3 regions of the Janthinobacterium sp. GW823-FHT06H09 genome follow, and region 1 is predicted to be linked to each of the others. Evidence: predicted binding sites of a transcription regulator. Region 1 holds the regulator's gene; each other region holds the start of a gene.
What was found. Region 1 encodes FliA, which starts transcription of late flagellar genes. Its sites were predicted from a motif close to CTAAAGTTTNNNNNNNNNNNGCCGNTA; they were not measured.
Positions count from the first base shown of each region.

Region 2: a site for FliA is predicted at 3,208-3,234, ahead of AC1Q6X_RS08615 (DUF5610 domain-containing protein). Genes of this name have one in related genera too.
Region 3: a site for FliA is predicted at 3,592-3,618, ahead of AC1Q6X_RS08255 (flagellar protein FliT). Genes of this name have one in related genera too.

Region 1 covers NZ_JBXAHC010000011.1:164,229-170,404, forward strand. The annotation lists gene AC1Q6X_RS20100 (FxDxF family PEP-CTERM protein) at 1-197, shown strand, start outside; gene AC1Q6X_RS20105 (hypothetical protein) at 315-1,172, opposite strand; gene AC1Q6X_RS20110 (translation initiation factor Sui1) at 1,244-1,606, opposite strand; gene motD (flagellar motor protein MotD) at 1,678-2,466, opposite strand; gene AC1Q6X_RS20120 (flagellar motor protein) at 2,472-3,218, opposite strand; gene AC1Q6X_RS20125 (RNA polymerase sigma factor FliA) at 3,200-3,931, opposite strand; gene AC1Q6X_RS20130 (MinD/ParA family ATP-binding protein) at 3,977-4,840, opposite strand; gene flhF (flagellar biosynthesis GTPase FlhF) at 4,833-6,161, opposite strand.
Region 2 covers NZ_JBXAHC010000004.1:325,038-331,213, reverse strand. The annotation lists gene AC1Q6X_RS08630 (LemA family protein) at 1-595, opposite strand, end outside; gene pyrF (orotidine-5'-phosphate decarboxylase) at 753-1,577, shown strand; gene sbcB (exodeoxyribonuclease I) at 1,699-3,147, opposite strand; gene AC1Q6X_RS08615 (DUF5610 domain-containing protein) at 3,306-3,938, shown strand; gene AC1Q6X_RS08610 (GGDEF domain-containing protein) at 3,940-4,905, opposite strand; gene AC1Q6X_RS08605 (HPF/RaiA family ribosome-associated protein) at 5,167-5,544, opposite strand; gene AC1Q6X_RS08600 (DUF1345 domain-containing protein) at 5,746-6,176, opposite strand, start outside.
Region 3 covers NZ_JBXAHC010000004.1:251,411-257,586, reverse strand. The annotation lists gene AC1Q6X_RS08270 (RNA-binding S4 domain-containing protein) at 1-53, opposite strand, end outside; gene fumC (class II fumarate hydratase) at 149-1,543, opposite strand; gene AC1Q6X_RS08260 (type IV pilus assembly protein FimV) at 1,716-2,834, shown strand; gene AC1Q6X_RS08255 (flagellar protein FliT) at 3,252-3,548, opposite strand; gene AC1Q6X_RS08250 (HDOD domain-containing protein) at 3,726-4,553, opposite strand; gene AC1Q6X_RS08245 (M13 family metallopeptidase) at 4,709-6,176, shown strand, end outside.

The DNA.
Region 1 (6,176 bases):
GCTTCGCCCATTCCACCTTCAACGGCCTGCTGGGACCTGGCACCTATACCCTCGTAGCAAGCGGCCTCGGCGTGCGTGATTCCGTGCTGGACATTTCCATCACCACGGCCGTGCCCGAACCGGAAACCTACGGCATGCTGCTGGCGGGACTGGGTCTGATCGGGTATAGCGTACGGCGCCGCAAGACGGCTGCCTGACCCGCACCCGGCGCCTGCAAGCACTGCCGTAGCTGGCAGACCTGGCGCCGGTGCGGCGACGCCATGCACGGACTGGCCTATGCACGGGCCAGCCTGCGCAGGGGCTGGTCTACGCACTCAACCGTGCGTGTGCCGGCCCGTATGCTGACGGAATTTCGCGGCGATGCCATTCGCCTTGATCAGGGCGGCGGCCTGCTGCTCGGGTGTCAACTCGTTTTGCAGCCAGTGCCAGTAGCTGTCCTGGTAGGGATTCGTGGTGCCGGGCGTGAGGATGTCGTCGTAGACCATGCGCAGGGCCAGCAGGTAGCCATACGCTTGCGGCGCGTCTTTCTGCACCACATCGCCATCGCGCAGGTAGGCCATCATCAGGGTCGACACGCTGGTCAGTTCCGCCTCATCCGCCTGCGCCGTCAGCTGGGCGATGGCTTGCCGCTTCCATGCCTGCACCAGCGGATCATCGGGACGGTTGCGCAGCGCGCTGCGGTCGCCGAACGGACCTTCCGACAGGAACAGGGTAGCCGCGCCCGGTACGCCGCCTTGCGCGGCAGTGGCCAGGTAGCCGAGGCGGTCCTCGCGCTGGCGCTGCGTCAGACCCGCGCACAGCTGCTGCTGGGCGGTTTTTTCTTCCACCGTCATCTCGCGCCCCAACTCGAATTCCATCCCCGGCAAGCGGTTTTCGCGCTGGAAGACGATGCAGTCGTCGATCAGGTTGTAGGCCGCATACGCGTCCTCCGGCTTGCCGCTGGCGCCCAGGCGTTCGAGCCGCTGTGCCAGGGACACGACAACGGGCGCGGCATCGGCGACCGGGGTGGCGTCGATATTCAAATACGACGCCAGGCTGCGTCCCGCCGGCGCGCTGGCGGCAGCGGTGGCGCCAGCGTCCGGCGCGCCGCCATCGGGTGCGGGCCAGTACACGAGCGCCAGCACTGCCGCGATGGCAGCGGCGATGGCAATACCGCTCAGTTTGCTGTTCATATGAGGTCGCGCATAAAAGGAAATGCACGTTACCACAGGCGCACGGCAGCAGGCCGCACGCCTCCGCACGCTCAGCCGCCGGCCTTTTTCGGCTGGTGGCCCAGCTTGGCCAGCGCCGCCATCACCGTTTCGACATGGTCGCCCTGCACTTCGATCACGCCATCCTTGACCGTGCCGCCCGAGCCGCATTGCGTGCGCAGCTGCTTGCCCAGCAGGGCCAGCGCGATGGCGTCCAGCGCCAAGCCCTTGACCACGGTCACGCTCTTGCCGCCGCGGCCCTTGGTCTGGCGCGACACGCGGACCACGCCATCGCCCGCCGGCGCCGTCTTGGCTTGCGCCTTGCACGCGCATTGCGCCAGCGGCTGGCGGCAGGCAGGACACATGCGGCCCGTTTCAGTGGAATAGACGAGACCGCCCAGGGAGCTGCTTTTCATGATGGAGAGATAATAGGGAGAAATAAAAGAAAGATGGGAAAGATGGCCGCGCTTGTAGCAAGCGGCGGCGTTCAGTTGACGGGAACCGGTGCCGGCGCCACAGGCGCCGTCGGCACTTCCGTCACCGTTTCCGGGATGCCCGAGAGGATCGTCACGGCGACCCGGCGGTTGCGCGCGCGCCCTTCCGGGGTTTCATTGGGCGCCACGGGGATATTGTCGGCGTGGCCCACCGCCGTCAGGCGCGACGCCTGCACGCCGCTGGCGATGAACAGGCGCACCACGGCGCTGGCGCGCGCGGCCGACAATTCCCAGTTCGAGGCAAAATTGGAATTGCTGATCGGCTGCACGTCCGTATGCCCTTCCACCTGCACGTCGTGCGTGTCATCCTTGAGCAGCACGGCGACGGCGCGCAGGGCCTGGTCCGATTCCGCCGTCAGGCGCGCCGCGCCCGGGTCGAACAGCACGCTGGCATTGATTTCCACGCTCACGCCGCGGCTCGTCTGCGTGACCCGCACCTTGCCTTCCTTGACCAGCGGCGCCAAGGTGGAAGTGAGGTCCTGCGCCAGGCGCGTCATGTGTTCGCGCTCGCGGCGGATGGCTTCCGTGCGGCGTTTCAGGGCGGGGTTCGGCAACGGGATCGCCTGCGGCGCTTCCATGATGATGGGCGGCGCGCCCTTTTCCAGGCTGAAGGCCTGGCCGATGGCGTTCTGGAAGACGCGGTACTTGCCTTCGTTGACTTGCGAAATCGCGTACATCACGACGAAGAACGCGAACAGCAAAGTGATGAAGTCGGCATACGAGATCAGCCAGCGGTCCTGGTTGTCCGGTTCCTCGTCATACTTCCTGCGCGCACGCCGCATCATGATCAGTGCTCGTGCAGCAGGCTGGACACGCGCTCTTCGATGATGCGCGTATGGTCGCCCGTGGCGATGTCGTACAGCACGGCGGCCGTGATTTCATACTGCAGCACGCGGCGCGAGACGATGGCCTTGAGCTTGTTCGCCACCGGCAGGAACAGCAGATTGGCCAGGCCCACGCCATAAATCGTGGAAACAAAAGCCACGGCGATGCCGCTGCCCAGTTTGCTCGGGTCGGTGAGGTTTTCCATCACGTGGATCAGGCCCAGCACGGCGCCCAGGATGCCGATGGTGGGCGAATAGCCGGCCGCCGATTCCCACACCTTGACGGCCTGGCGCTCGGCCATTTCGTAGGCGGAAATTTCCACGTCGAGCAGCTGGCGCAGCTTGTCGGGCGCGATGCCGTCGACGATCATGCGCAAGCCCTTGGCGTTGAAGCGGTCGGCCGTGTTTTCCATCAGCCGCTCGAGCGCCAGCGGGCCGTCGCGGCGCGCCGTCAGGCTCCATTGCCCGATATCGCGCGCCAGCGCCGCGCGCGTGTCGGCGGGCGGCAGGAAGACCCAGCGCAGCATTTCCAGGCCGCGGACAAAAGTGCGCAACCGCGTCTGCAGCAGCACGGCGCCGAAGGTGCCGATGATGACGATGGCAAAGGCGGCCGGCTGCAGCAGGGAGGCCATCTTGCCGCCTTCCAGTGCCTGGCCGACCAGCAGGCCCGCCAGCGCCAGCGCCAGCCCGATTACGCTGGACCAGTCCACGCCTGCTCCCTCAAGGTTGCGCGCAGGCGCGCGACGGCCTGGGTATGCAGCTGCGAGACGCGCGATTCGGATACGCCCATCACCGCGCCGATCTCCTTCAGGTTCAGCTCTTCTTCGTAATACAGGCCCATGAGTATTTTCTCGCGTGGTGGCAGCGCGTCGATGGCATCGATCACGGATTGCCGGAAATCGGTATCGAGCAGGGAACGCAAGGGGTCGCTGTCCTCGTCCACGCAGTGGCGGTCGAGGAAGCTGTCATTGCCGTCCGGGTCATGAAAGTCTTCGTAATACACGAGCTGGTGGCCGCCGCCGTCGCCCAGCATTTCCTGGTAGTCGGCCAGCGACATCTTGAGCAGCTTCGCCACTTCCGATTCCGTCGGCGGATGGCCGAGGCGCTGCTGCAAGGTGCTCATCGCCTCCTCGATCTTGCGCATGTTCTGGCGCATGCTGCGCGGCAGCCAGTCGCTGGTGCGCAATTCGTCGAGCATGGCGCCGCGGATGCGCAGCACGGCATACGTCTCGAACTGCGCGCCATGCGTCTCTTCATAGCGGCTAATGGCATCGAGCAGGCCGATCATGCCGGCCTGGATCAGGTCATCGACCTCGACCGAAGGCGGCAATTTCGCCTTCATATGGTGCGCCAGACGCTTCACCAGCGGAATGTGCTCCGTCAGCAAATAGTCCTTGTTCGATTTCCCTTTGACCGTGTACATAGGCTGCTTATTGTTTTCTCATCTTATCTGGTGCTGCGGTTCGATTCAGGCGCTGAACTGGTGCGGGCTCCCCGTCTGGTACAAGGTGCCGCCAAGCACCGGCGCCGCCGAACGGGCCAGCCGCTCGGCCAGTCCGCGAAACGCCACCGAGGCGCCCGCCAGCGGAAACGCATCGACCACGCTGCGGCCCAGGCGCGCCGCGCGGTGCAGATATTCATCGGCAGGCACCGACCCCATCGAGGTCAGCTTCACGGCCAGGTAGCGGCTCGCCGCCTGTGCCATATTATCGTATACCACTTTTGCCTCGGATTCGGAAGCGCCCGTGACGAGAATGCCGAACGGACGGCGTCCCAGTTCCTGGCTCAGGCGCTTGATCAGGCAGTACGCCGCCTTGATCGAGGTGGCGCTGGTCGACACTTGCACCACGATATCCGACGAGGCCATCAAGGGCACGGGGAAGCAATCGCCCTCGTCGGCCACGACGCCGTCGACCAGCACGATGCCGCTCTGGCGCGCCAGCACCTCGAAAGTCTTGCCCAGGCGGCGCAATTCGTCCTCGCCCGCATAGTCCATGCTGTCCATCAGGTGGTTGCGCGCGCCCAGGCTGGCCACGCCGAAGCCTTGCGGCACCTGGTGGATGACCTGGTTCAGGCCGCACTGCTGGCGCGCCACGTCGCGCAGGCTGGCGCCGTGCGCCAGTCCCAGCCGTGCAGCCACGCCATCGCTGCCGCCGCTGGCGTCAAGCAGCAGCACGTCATTGCCGCCATAGGCGAGCGAAGCGCCCAGGTTGACCAGCATGGCGCCCTTGTCGTCCTGCGGCGTGGCCGAGAGGAACGTCATGACGCGCGGCTGCGGGCCGGCCAGCATGCGGCGCAAGCCTTCGGCCTGGTCGAAATCGAAATTAGCCAAGGTGCACCCCGCGCGCTTCATTGTTGCGGGCGGCCGCCTGCGCCATCAGGAGCGGCAGTTCGGCGTCGGAAAACTGCGTGGCCGCCGAGTCGCGCTTGAGCTTGAAGGCGCGGTCGATCAGGTAGCCGCGGTCGGCCAGGTACAGGTCTTCCGGCACGCGCTGGCCGTTCGACACATAAAACAGGTTCAGCTTCTGGCGGATCACCACGTCGAGCACGTTGCCGATCGACGCCGCTTCATCGAGCTTGGTCATGATGCAGCCGGCCAGGCCGCTGCCCTGGTAGGCGCGCACTACTTCGTTCAACGTTTCCTGCGTCGCCGTGGAGTTCAGGCACAGCAAACGCTTCACGTCGGCGCCGGCGCCCGACAGCATGGCCACCTGTTCCGTCACCATCTGGTCGCGCTGGCTCACGCCCACGGTATCGATCAGCACCGTGTGCTTGTTCTTGAGTTCCTTCAGGGCGATGCGCAAGTCCGCTTCGTCCTTCACCGAATGCACCATCACGCCGAGGATCTTGCCGTAGATGCGCAGCTGTTCGTGCGCGCCGATACGGTAGGCGTCCGTGGTGATCAGGGCCAGCTTTTCCGGGCCGTGGCGCATCACGCAGCGGGCCGCCAGCTTGGCCGTGCTGGTGGTCTTGCCGACACCGGTCGGGCCGACCAGCGCGAACACGCCGCCCTGCTCCAGCATGGCGTCTTCATTGGCGACCGTGTTCAGGTTGCGGCTCAGGACGGTCTTGATCCAGCGCATGCTTTGCGCGCCGTCGAGGCCGGCGGGCAGCTTGTCGATCAGGTAGCGCGCCAGGCTGGCCGAGAAGCCGGCCGCCAGCATTTCGCGCAGCACGACGGCTTTTTGCGGCTCGCGCTGCTGCGTCGAACCCCACGAAATTTCCGCCAGCTGGGTTTCCATCATGCCGCGCATGGCGCGGATTTCATTCATCATGCCGCTCATCTCGGCGGCGGCGTTTTCCTTGACGTGCGCCAGCGCGCTGGCCATCATCTGCTGCATGCGGGCCATGTCCACTGGCTCGCCGGCTGCCTGGCGCGGCGCGGCAGGACGTGGCGCGGCCGGGCGCTGGGCCGGGGCGGCCGGACGTTGCGGCGTGGCGAACTGGGTCTGCAACTGGGGACGGGGCTGGGCCATTTCGGACGCGGCCGGCGGCGACGCCAGCGAAGCGGCATCGTCATTGGCCAGCGCGAGGATTTCCACCACGCCATCGGTCTGGCGGTTCGACAGGATCACGGCGTCGGGACCCAATGCTTCGCGCACCTTGCGCAGCGCATCGCGCGACGAGGCGCCCGTAAATTTCTTCACATTCATGACCGGCCTCCCAAG
Region 2 (6,176 bases), on a different contig from region 1:
TCGGCGCGGTCGAAATGGCTTTTTCGTTTTCCACCGTGAACGAAGGCTTGACCTTGTAGCCGAAGATCATCGCCGTCAGGTTGTTCGGGAAGCTGCGCGCATGCACGTTGTAATCTTGCACGGCGGCGATGTAACGCTGGCGCGCCACGGTGATGCGGTTTTCCGTGCCTTCCAGCTGCGACTGCAAGTCGCGGAAGCTGGTGTCGGCCTTCAAATCCGGGTATTTCTCGGACACCACCATCAGGCGCGACAGGGCCGACGACAGCTGTCCCTGCACCTGCTGGAATTTCTCGAACGCGGCCGGGTCGTTCAGCACTTCGGGCGTGATCTGGAAACTGGTGGCGGCGGCGCGCGCCTTGGTCACCGCTTCCAGGGTTTCGCGCTCGTGCGTGGCATAGCCCTTGACGGTGTTGACCAGGTTGGGGATCAGGTCGGCGCGGCGCTGGTACTGGTTGACCACTTCGCCCCAGGCGGCCTTGGTGGCTTCGTCCTTGCTCTGGAAGTCGTTGTAGCCGCAGCCCGTCAGGATGCCGGCCAGGACGGTGACGCTCAGGGCCAGGCGCAGCCATTTGGTGAATTGATTGGTGATTTGCATGATGGGTTCCGTGCAGAGTAAAGGAGGTGGGGCAAATATACCTGAAACGGCCCGCCATGTCGGTTTAATAAGCGCCGGCCGCCGCCTCAGCCTGCCTTCCCTGGCTTGCGCCGCGTTACAATACGGGGTTTGCAACTGAATATAGAGAAGGTGTGCCGTGAATTTCATCAATAAATTATCCGCCGCGTGGACGGCCAATAATTCCCTGCTGTGCGTGGGTCTGGACCCCGACCTGGCGAAACTGCCGGCCGAGCTGCGCGACTTGCCCGATGGAATCACCACCTTTTGCACGCGCATCATCGATGCCACGGCCGACCTGGCCTGCGCCTTCAAGCCGCAGATCGCCTATTTTGCCGCACTGGGCGCGGAAAAGCAGCTGGAAGACATCTGCCGCTACGTGCGCGAAAATTACCCGCACATCCCGCTGATCCTCGACGCGAAACGGGGCGACATCGGCGCCACGGCCACGCAATACGCGCGCGAAGCGTTCGAGCGCTACGGCGCCGACGCCGTCACCGTGAACCCCTACATGGGCGAGGACTCGCTCGATCCCTACCTGGCGTGGAAAGACCGCGGCGTGATCATCCTGTGCCGCACCTCGAACCCGGGCGGCTCGGACCTGCAATTCCTCGACACGGACGGCGAACCGCTGTACCAGCGCGTGGCGCGCCTGGTGGCCGAAAAATGGAACAAGAATGGCCAGTGCGCGCTCGTCGTCGGCGCCACCTTCCCTGAAGAACTGGCGCAAGTGCGCGCCATCGTGGGCGACATGCCGCTGCTGGTACCCGGCATCGGTGCCCAGGGCGGCGACATCGCCGCCACCGTCGGCGCTGGCCAGACGGCGAACGGCATGGGCATGATGATCAGCTCCTCGCGCGCCATCATCTACGCCACGCCGCAGGACGGCGAAGACTGGGCCGACGCGGCGCGCCGCGTGGCGATCGAAACGCGCGATGCGATCAATCAACACCGCGCAGCGTAGGTCGGATTAGCGGCGACGCCGCGTAATCCGACACCACCTCGCTCGGGCCAACTATGTTGTCGGATTACGCTCTACGAGCTAATCCGACCTACGGCTAATCCGCCCTACCCGGCCTGGTTCTTCAGTCGCGCATGGGCGCCACCATCTCCGCGTAATCGTACAGCTCGCCCAGAATCTCTTCCCCCCGCTCATCGACGGACTCCGACAGCACGTCGATCTCCGTAAACAGCATCTCGATGGTACGGGCGCCGCCGTCGCCGTCGAATAATCGGGCGGCGCGGTGCTGTTCCCAGCGCAGGCTTTCCGCCTCGCTCAGGGTTTGCGGGAAATTGCGGGCACGGTAGCGGAACAGCAATTCCTGCAGGCGCTCGTCGGCAAACGAGGGGCGGGCCGTGGCCAGCTTGGCCGGCGTTTCGCGGCGCAAGGATTCGAGCAGGCGGCGGTCGTCGTTGCTGACGAAACCGTTGTACAAATCCTCATCCACGTCCAGCGCGGCAGCCGCACCCGGACGCTGGAACACTTCGGCCCAGATGGCGTCCATGTTCGGCGCCGCGGCGGCCAGCTGGGCGTTGATCTTCGCCGCATCGACGTCGATGCCCCATTGCGCGGCCATGGCCGGCGACAAGGTCTTTAAATTGCCGACCAGCATGGGCGACTTGTTCAGGTGCACGCTTTTCACGGGCAGGCGCGTCATCCCTTCGGGCATCGCTTCCTTGCGCGTGAACAAACGCGTGCGGATGGTGTCGGCGTCCAGTTCGAACAGTTCGCGCGGGTCGTAGGCGCAATCCCAGACGAGGATCTCGTTCTTGTTGCTCGGGTGCGTGGCCAGCGGCCAGACGACGCCCAGGCAGCCCCGTTCGGCGGGGAACATGCCCGACACGTGCAGGAAGGGCTGGCGCTCGCCGGCGGCCAGGTGCATGCCCATTTCGCTGGCGACCCTGTCCTTCTTGTGCAGGGCCAGGCAGAACTCGAACAGTTTCGGCTGCTTTTCGCGGATCAATCGCGCCAGGGCGATGGTGGCGCGCACGTCGGACAGCGCATCATGCGCCGCTTCGTGGGCCAGGCCATTGGCCTTGCTCAAGTGTTCCAGTTTGAAACTGGTCTGGCCATCGTCGCGCTTCGGCCATTGAATACCTTCCGGGCGCAGCGCGTGCGTCATGCGCACCACGTCGAGGATGTCCCAGCGGCCGCAATGGTTCTTCCATTCGCGCGCATACGGGTCGATCAGGTTGCGCCAGAACAGGAAGCGCGTGACTTCATCGTCGAAACGGATGGTGTTGTAGCCCACGCCGATCGTGCCCGGTTCCGAAAAGGCCGCTTCGATGGTGGCGGCGAACTGGTGTTCGGGCACGCCCAGCTGCAGACATTGCTGCGGCGTGATGCCCGTGATCAGGCACGATTGCGGATCGGGCAGGAAATCATTTGCAGGCTGGCAATACAACATGATCGGTTCGCCGATCTCGTTGAGTTCGGCATCCGTGCGGATCGCGGCGAACTGGGCCGGGCGGTCGCGGCGCGGCTGGGCGCCAAAGGTTTCGTAGTCGTGCCAAAGAAAGGTCTGGTTAGTCATTGATGGTCGTAACTTAATGTTGCTGAATGGGTTATCCGGGCCGCTAAAAACAAGCCGCCGCTTCAGTTTTCTGAAAACCTGCCGATACTACACGAGAGGATGGTCATCATCGCGTTTCCCGCATGGTGGCATACATTGTCCGTTCAAGGAGGTCTATCGTGTCAATTCCCATCGCCGCAGGCGGCAATTCCACCCCTTCCGTGACTTCCGTCAGTCCGGGCGTTGCCGGCAAGGACGATAAAGTCCAGCAAAAGGACGGCGTCAACGCTGAAATGAGCGTGAATGACCGCAGCAAGCTGCAATTGAACGCGTCCATCATGCAGGCGTCGTTGAACGTGTCCATCGGTTCCGAGAACGAACCGCTGGCGCTGCTGTACAAGACGGCCATCACCAACATCAATGAAGCGCTGAAAGGCCAGTACGGCGACGATGCGATCCAGAACGCGGCGGCGTCGCAGGACAACAGCGCCGAAGCGACGGCGAGCCGCATCGTCTCGCTGTCGACGGGGTTTTTTGACGCGTTCAAGAAACAGAATCCCGGCATGGACGACGATACGGCCCTGACCAAGTTCATGGATACCATCAGCGGCGGCATGGAAAAAGGCTTCAAGGAAGCGCGCGACATCCTGGGCGGCTTGAAAGTGCTGAACGGCGATATCGCCGGCAATATCGACAAGACGTATGAGCTGGTGCAGAAGGGCTATGCGGATTTCATCGCCGCGCACAGCAGCAAGAAGGATGATGCGGCCAAGCCGGATGTTGTCAAGCCGGCCGACAGCAAGGCTGCCTGAGCTACAGCATGACCCGGTTGCGGCCGCCGGCCTTCGCGCGATACAAAGCCGCGTCGGCCGCCGCGATCAGCGCTTCGTCGTCCTGTTCGGCCGCCAGGCTGGCCACGCCGAAGGAACCCGTGATGTGCGGCAGCGCGCTGCGCATATCGGCGAAGATGACGGCTTGCTGCATGCGTTCGCACAAGCGTTCGGCGACCCGCAAGGCCACGTTTTCGCTGGTATCGGGCAAGATCACCATCATTTCCTCGCCACCATAGCGCACGGCAAAATCCGTGGGCCGCAGGGCCGCGCCCAGCACTTGCGCGGCAATGCGCAGCGCCTGGTCGCCCGCCTGGTGGCCGTGCGTGTCGTTGAAACGCTTGAAATGGTCGAGGTCTATCATCACCAGCGACATCGGCGAGCCGCTGGCGTGGGCCGTGACTATCATGGTCGGCAATAAATCGGTGAGCCAGGCGCGGTTGTACAAGCCCGTCAGGCTGTCGACCATCGACATCTGGCGGTAGAACTCGCCCAGCTTCTGCCGGCGGCGCAGCAGGGCGTTGGCGGCGCGGATGCGGAAAGACAGCAGCCGCAGCAGGTTGCGTGCCAGGCCGTTCGATTGTTCGATCAATTCCCAGACGACGGCCGCGTCGATCACCAGCAAGTCGGTTTCTTCCAGGGCGGAAATGGCGGCCAGGTTGCTCGCTTCATCGAGCACCGATTGTTCGCCCACGCTTTCGCCGGGCAAGACCTTGCTGACGGTGCCGTCATCCATGCCCGTGTGGATGTCGGCGGCCACGGCCAGCGAACCGCGCAGGACGATATACAGGCTGGTGCCCTGTGTGTCGGCAATGGCTTCGCCCGCTTCGAGGCGCATGACGGGGCAGGGCGCCAGCATGGCGGCCGTCTGGCTATCCGCCCCATCGCGAAATAGCTGTAAATCGCCGATGTTGCAGCCTGAAGCGCCGAAGTTGCCGATCTGTTCCACAATCACACTTTCAAAAAGCCGGCGCGCGCGAGCAGGGGGCCGGTAGCTTCATGATAGCGTAAAGCGGCCTTGGCTGTAACGGCAAAGGCTTGCTTGGTGTCACTTTCTGTGGGAAATACGACAATTATTTCATTGCCGTGTTAATAAGTTGAAATGCTTGCTGTTCTACTATGGATGTTGTCGCGCAGGAAGGTGGCTCCAGATGTGCAAAGGCAGCCTTGAACGGCTGCCTCAGTCTCTGGAAATCCTGCAGGAGGGGAGTTACTCGGCGGTTTCTTCCGCTTCGGCCGTATCGATCACGGCATTCTTGCCGGTGGCGTGGCGCTTGCTGTCTTGCAGGCGGCCCAGGGCGCTATCGATGGCGCGTTTCAGTTTGTCGGTGGCGCCGGCAACGGATTGATGCACGGTGGCGTTCTGTTCGGTCACGGCAATCGGTTGATAGCCAGCAACGCGTGCTTCCATGACGCAGCGGATATCGTCGGCGCCGCCTTTCGGGCCATTCGTGTCGCTGATATGGACTTCGATGCGGGTCAGGTTGTCGCGGAAGCGGCTCAGTGCGCTTTCAAGTACGGATTGCACATGTTCGTTCAGTCCAGCGGTGTTGGCGATGGTGCTGTCGGTATGAATATTGATTTGCATATGCTTACTCCTGTCAATTCAAAAAAAACCCATCTCAGGCGTGCTGCGGCCTGGTTGCTGCCTCATGCACATGACGTCTGTGCATGGAACTTATCTTACTCCTCTTTCCAGTATTTCAAGAGGGTGCGCACGATTAAGATGAGCTTAACCCTACACCCAGGTCAAGTTTCCTCACGGAATTTTTTCAAGCCGGCGCCAGCTTTATCCATTGATGAGGCCGGCCGCGATATTGATCGACAGCCCCAGCACGACCAGGTTGAAGAAAAAGCTCAGCACGGATTGCCCCAGCACGATCTGCCGCATTAGCCGCGTCTGTACTGAAACGTCCGACGTTTGCACGGCCACGGCGATGGTGAAGGCGAAATACAGAAAATCCCAGTAATCGGGGTTTTGCTCGTCGTCGGGAAACTTCAGGGGGCGTACTGCGGGGTCGGCCTGGTAATACAGGTGGGCATAGTGGAAGCAGAACAGGGTGCCGACGAGGAACCAGGAACCGACCAGTGTCAGGATCGTCAAGCCGTAATGCAGCGCGCGCTCGTCGGGCGCCATGTCTTTCATCGAAGACAGTTGCGAGACGATGGCCACCAGGCTCATCACGGATGCGACGGACAGGGCCGACAGCACCGTGGTGG
Region 3 (6,176 bases), on a different contig from region 1:
AGCTGGTTCAGCTCGACGAACTCGGATGTTAAATCAAAGCTTACTTTTTGCATTGTATCCCTTATTGCAATGATGTGTTTTCAACACTTGATGACGACCTCAACTAATCCATAGTTTACCTGAAGCCGCCAGCAATGCAGGGTGTAAGTCAGCTTTTGTTGGGCCGCGTCATCTCCAGCGGCACGATCCATGCGCCGAATTGCTCTTCCGTCACAAAGCCCAGGGCCAGCGCCGCTTCCTTCAAGGTCGTGCCTTCGTGCTGGGCCTGCTTGGCGATTTGCGCCGCCTTGTCATAGCCGATGTGCGGCGCCAGCGCCGTGACCAGCATCAAGGAGCGTTCCATCAGTTCGGCGATGCGTGCGAGGTTCGGCGCGATGCCGTGGGCGCAATGCTCGTCGAAGCTGCGCATGCCGTCGCCGAGCAGGCGCGCGCTTTGCAGGAAGTTGTGTGCAATCAAGGGCTTGAAGACGTTCAACTCGAAATTGCCCGAGGCGCCGCCCACCGTGATGGCCACATCGTTGCCGAAGACCTGGCAGCACAGCATGGTCAGCGCTTCGCACTGGGTGGGATTGACCTTGCCCGGCATGATGGAGCTGCCCGGCTCGTTTTCGGGGATCGTGATTTCGCCGAGGCCGGAGCGGGGGCCGGACGCCATCCAGCGCACGTCGTTGGCGATTTTCATCAAGGCCGTGGCCAGGGTTTTGAAAGCGCCATGGGCGGCGACCAAGGCATCGTGGGCGGCCAGGGCGGCAAACTTGTTGCTGGCCGTTTCGAACGGCTGGCCCGTCAGGCGCGCCAGTTCGGCGGCGATGCGGCCGGCAAATTCCACGTGGGCATTCAATCCCGTGCCCACGGCCGTGCCGCCGGCGGCCAGCTGCAGCAGCGGCGGCAACGCTGCCGTAATGATGTGCTCGGCAAAGTCCAGCTGCGCCACGTAGCCGGAAAATTCCTGGCCCAGGGTCAGCGGCGTCGCGTCCTGCAAATGCGTGCGGCCGATCTTGACGATGTCGGCAAACTCCGTGGCTTTCGCGTCCAGGGTGGCGCGCAGCTGGCGCAGCGGCGGCAAGACCGTGTTGGCGACGGCCAGCGCGGCCGCCACATGGATGGCGGTGGGGAAAATGTCGTTCGAGGACTGGCCCAGGTTGACGTCGTCGTTCGGGTGCAGCAGGCGCTCGGCGCCCCGCAAGCCGCCGATCAGCTCGGAACCGCGGTTGGCCAGCACTTCGTTCATGTTCATATTGCTTTGCGTGCCGGACCCCGTTTGCCAGACGGCCAGCGGGAATTCTGCGTCATGCTTGCCAGCCAGCACTTCGTCGGCCGCCTGCGTGATGGCGATGGCTTTCTTGCCATCCAATAATCCCAGGTCCAGGTTGACGTGGGCGGCCGCGCGTTTGACGGTGGCCAGGGCGGCGATCAGTTCGGGCGGCATCTTTTCCGTGGAGATATGGAAATGCTCGAGCGAGCGCTGCGTTTGCGCTCCCCACAGCCGGTCGGCGGGTACGTCGATCGGGCCGAAACTGTCGCGTTCGATTCTGCTACTCATGGCATCCCTTTCATCGATGGAGGTGGATCGAGTGTACTCCAGACGTCAAAAAGGCACAGGATGATGCTGTATTGCATCATTTTTGCCCTGGCCCATCTATATTTTTGCGATTTCCTGCCGTTAAAGACAGGCGAGCCCCCATTATTTATCCTGTTATCAAAGCGATCAGTCCATGCAGAGCAGCATCCTTCCCCGTTGGTCTTTGATCGCGTGCGCCGCCGCCAGCCTGGCCTTGCCGCCCGTCATGGCGGCCGAACTGGGCGACATGGCCGTCCTGTCGCACGTGGGCCAGCCTTTGCTGGCCGAGCTCGAACTGACGGCCCTGGCGCCCGAGGAGGCCAATGGCGTGACCGTGCGCCTGGCTTCGCCCGATGTGTACCGCGGTGGCGGCATCGGCATGGATCCTGCCCTGCAAACCTTGACGATCAGTCCGTTTGAGCGCGGTGGACGCCATTATGTGCGCGTGGCCACGCGGCAAGCGATCCAGGCGGGGCATGTGCACCTGTATTTATTGCTGGGCAATGGCAGTGGCGCCGTCGTGCGCCTGGGCACCTTGTGGCTGACGCCGGCGCCGCCCGCCGCCGTACCCGCCAGTGCGCCAGTCCGGCCAGCTATTCCGTTGCCCGCGCCGGTCTCCACGCCTGTGCCGTTGCCACGCGCCGTATCCGTCACGCCGTCGCCCGACGCCGCCGCGCTGGCGGCCCGCGCGCGGGCCGAGGGCCTCGTGCGTCCGGCGCGCGTGTTCGTGCCGCCGCCCGCCGCACCCAAACTGGCCGCCCCCGCGCTGCCGCGCCGTGCCACGGCGCCCGTGGCCGCCTGCGCGTCGCAGGCGGAGACGGGGCAGGCGGCAGCGTGCGTGGGGCTGGACGAGAAAAATACGGCCCTGACTGAAAAGCTGGGCGAACTGGAAGGCAAGATCGGCGTCTTGCAAAAGGCGCTGGCCCTGCCTGCAGCCGCCGTGCCGCCCGCCGCCGCGCCGGCCGTGGTGGAAGCGCCCCATGCGAAACCGAAACCCCTGCACGCGGCGCCGGCTGCCGACAAGGAAAAGAAATCGGGCGGCATGCTGTGGCTCGGTATCGGCACCCTGGTCTTCCTGCTGCTGACGGCGCTCATCGTGTACATCGTGCGCAAGCGCAGGCAAGCGGCGGGTCCGGGCGCACCGTCGAAATACTGGGTCTTGCTGCGCAAGCCGTTCGGCCGCAGGAAGAAGGATGTGCCCGTCTTGACGGAAGCGGTGGAAGAAGGGGCGGCGGCCGAACCGGAAGCGGAACCGGAGCCGTTCTCGCGTTAATGCGGCCGCAAGGCCGCCCACAATTTGATATAAAAAAAGATATTGAAAAAATACATGGAAACGCTTGCCAAGCACGTTGCCTGTTTCTTAAAGATGGTGCTATGATGAATTCAGTGGACTTGCTCTACGACAAAACAGCCCCAGCCTGGCGCAGTCACCAACGATAGTGTGGCGCGGCAAACCAGGTGTAGCGTTGCATAAACGCCTGGGTCTGGAAGCGGTTCGCGATGCCGACGATGTGCTCGCGAACGCCGGATGCAACCGGCAGCGAGGCGACGCCAGGAGATACCTGGGGCTCGCCTTCCAAATTCCCCCGCCTTGCCTTTTTGAGCGCCGCAGATGGCGCTCCCTCGCATGGCGGCAGACGTAAAAAAAGCACCCGCGGGTGCTTTTGTCGTTTCTGGCGCGGCAAGCTTCTTACATGCGGGCGCGCGAGCCAGGCATGGCGTTCGACAGCTGGGTCATCCACGGTTCCGTGATGGCGCGGATTTCGCGGTCATTGGCCAGGATTTGCTTGAGCAAGTCGATCTTGCGCAGGCGCGAGGCGCCGGCCAGGGCAGGCGCCTTGCCCGTCATGGTCGCGCTGGCGGCGCTGGCGCACTGGTTTTCCAGGGTATCCAAGCCATCCCAGTCGCTCGAACGTGCGGCCACGACCATTTGATTGGTCATTCCTGCAATATTTTCATACATCGAGAGAACGTCGTTGGAGGTCATGAGCACACCCGTAACTAGTGAATGGATTACCGCTTGTCTAGATTAACGGCGGGTCCAACGGGAACTTGAGGGTGTTTTTGAAAAAAAAGTGAAAATAATTTGGATGTTTTTTGCGGGCAGCCGGCATGCCCGCAAACCCGCATGCCTGCTCGGTTGGCGATGCGGGCAACGGCCAGCTTACTTGACGAGTTCTTCCAGGCCCGCGCTCAGTTCGGCAAGCGGCGGCATCCTGTCGACCAGCACGGAGGGCGGCAAACCGAGCGCTTCGGCCACCGCGTTGGGATAGCAGGCGATGATTTCTTCATTGCTCAGCTGGTTTTCATCGATGCGCGCGCGCCAGGCGGCCAGGTGGATGATGGCGGCCAGGCGGTTCAACGGCGCCTTGGCCAGCGGAGCGGGAAAGGCGGCGATGGCCTCGGCAAAGGCGGGAGGAAACTTCCAGCGGCGCGCCAGTTCGGCGCCCACCTGCGCATAATCGTAGCCCAGCGACACCCGCTCCGCGTCGAGCCGGCGCGCGTCGAGCGGCGGGGCGATCTTGTCGAGCTGCATTGCTTGCTCGGGCATGGCGGCATGGATCACCAGTTGTCCGATCGCATGCATCATGCCGATGGTGAAAGCCAGATCCTGGTTGTCGCCCGTCTGCTTCGCGATCCAGCGGGCAGATACGGCGCTGTGCAGGCTGTAGCGCCAGAACTGCGGCAAATTCAGGCCCGGCACGGCTTTGAAACCGCTGACGAGGCCCGAGCTGATGACGAGGGTGCGCACGGTCACAAAACCGAGCATCAGCACGGCATCTTCCACCGTGCCGATGCTGCGCGACACATGGTAATAGGCCGAGTTGGCCAGCCGCAGCAGCTTGGCGCTCAAGGCCGGGTCCGCTCCCAGCTTGCGCGCGATGTCTTCGGTGGCGATGGCGGGGTTGTCGAAACTGCGCACCAGTTCATCGACGATCTTCGGGGCGGCAGGCAGGGCGTGGGGATGCTGGAACAGCGCTTCCAGTTGCATGGCAATCTCCTTGGCGTTCGTGCGGTACGGGATGCGGTCGTGCCACTATATGCCGATTTTTTGTCCGCATGCAAAAAAGTTAGGGGACGCTTTTTCGCCCCAAAAAGGCAGGATTTTCAGGTTATGATTTTAGCTATTACATCGAAAGGATCGCCATGCACGGTTTGCGTTTTTCCTGGTCCCGGACGCCAGTCCAGGCCGCCATCATCCTCGCCCTGGCCGGCGTTTCGCTGACCAGCTTGCCTGCCCGGGCGCATGGCCAGCAAGGGGCCGCCAGCGCCGCCGCCCCCGCTGCCGCGAAGGCCTTGCCCGGCGACGATTTCTACGATTACGTGAATGGGGACTGGCTGCGGAGCACGGAAATTCCCGCCGACCGCAGCAGCTGGGGCTCGTTCGCCATCCTCGCCAACGCCACCAACGAGCGCATCATCGGCCTCGTCGAAGGTCTGGCGGCGGCGCCGCAGGCGGATGCATCGGCGCGCCAGGTCAGCGATTTTTACCGCTCCTGGATGGATGAAGCGGCTATCGAAGCGAAAGGCTGGGCGCCGATCAAGCCGCTGCTCAAGAAGATCGACGGCATACGCGACCAGGCAGGGCTGGCCCGCGCGCTGGGCGAGAGCCTGCGCGCCGACGTCGACCCGCTCAACGCCACCAATTTTTATACGGAAAACCTGTTCGGCCTGTGGGTCGCGCAAGACTTGAACGACACCACGCGCAATGTGGCCTACCTGCTGCAGGGCGGGCTGGGCTTGCCCGACCGCGCGTTCTACCAGAGCGACAGCGCGCGCATGCAGGGCTTGCGCGCGGGCTACCAGGCGCATATTGCCGCCATGCTCAAGCAGGCCGGCTACCGCGATGCGCCGGCCCGCGCCGCGCGCGTGTTTGCGCTGGAACAGCAAATTGCCGCAAGTCACGCCAGCCGCGAGGATTCGGCCGATGTCGCCAAGGGCAATAATGCCTGGCGCGCCGCCGACTTCGCCAGCAAGGCGCCTGGCCTGGACTGGAAAGCCTTCTTCGAAGCGGCAGGGCTGGGCCGGCAGAACGATTTCATCGTCTGGCATCCGACGGCCATGACGGGCAGCGCCGCGCTGGTGGCGAGCGTGCCGCTGGCCACGTGGAAAGATTTCCTCGCCTTCCACGCGATCAATCACTTCAGCACGGTCTTGCCGAAGGCGGCGGCCGAACAGCGCTTCGCCTTCTATGGCAGCGCCCTGAGCGGCACGCCGCAGCAGTCGCTGCGCAGCAAGCGGGCGCTGGCCGCGACGAATGCGGCCCTGAGCGACGCCGTCGGCAAGCTGTACGTGGAACGCTATTTCCCGCCGGAATCGAAAGCCCGCGTGCAAGATATGGTGACGAATATCGTCGCCGCCTTCTCGCGCCGCATCGACAAGCTGGACTGGATGGCGCCGGCCACCAAGGCGCAGGCGCAAGAAAAACTCAAGACTCTGTACGTGGGCGTGGGCTACCCCGAACAGTGGGAAAGCTATGCGGGCTTGCGCGTGGTGCGCGGCGATGCGCTGGGCAATGTGCAGCGGGCGGAGCAGTTCCATTACCGGCAGGAGCTGGCCAAGCTGGGCCAGTCGCCCGACCGCAAGGCCTGGGCCATGCCGGCGCAGCTGGTCA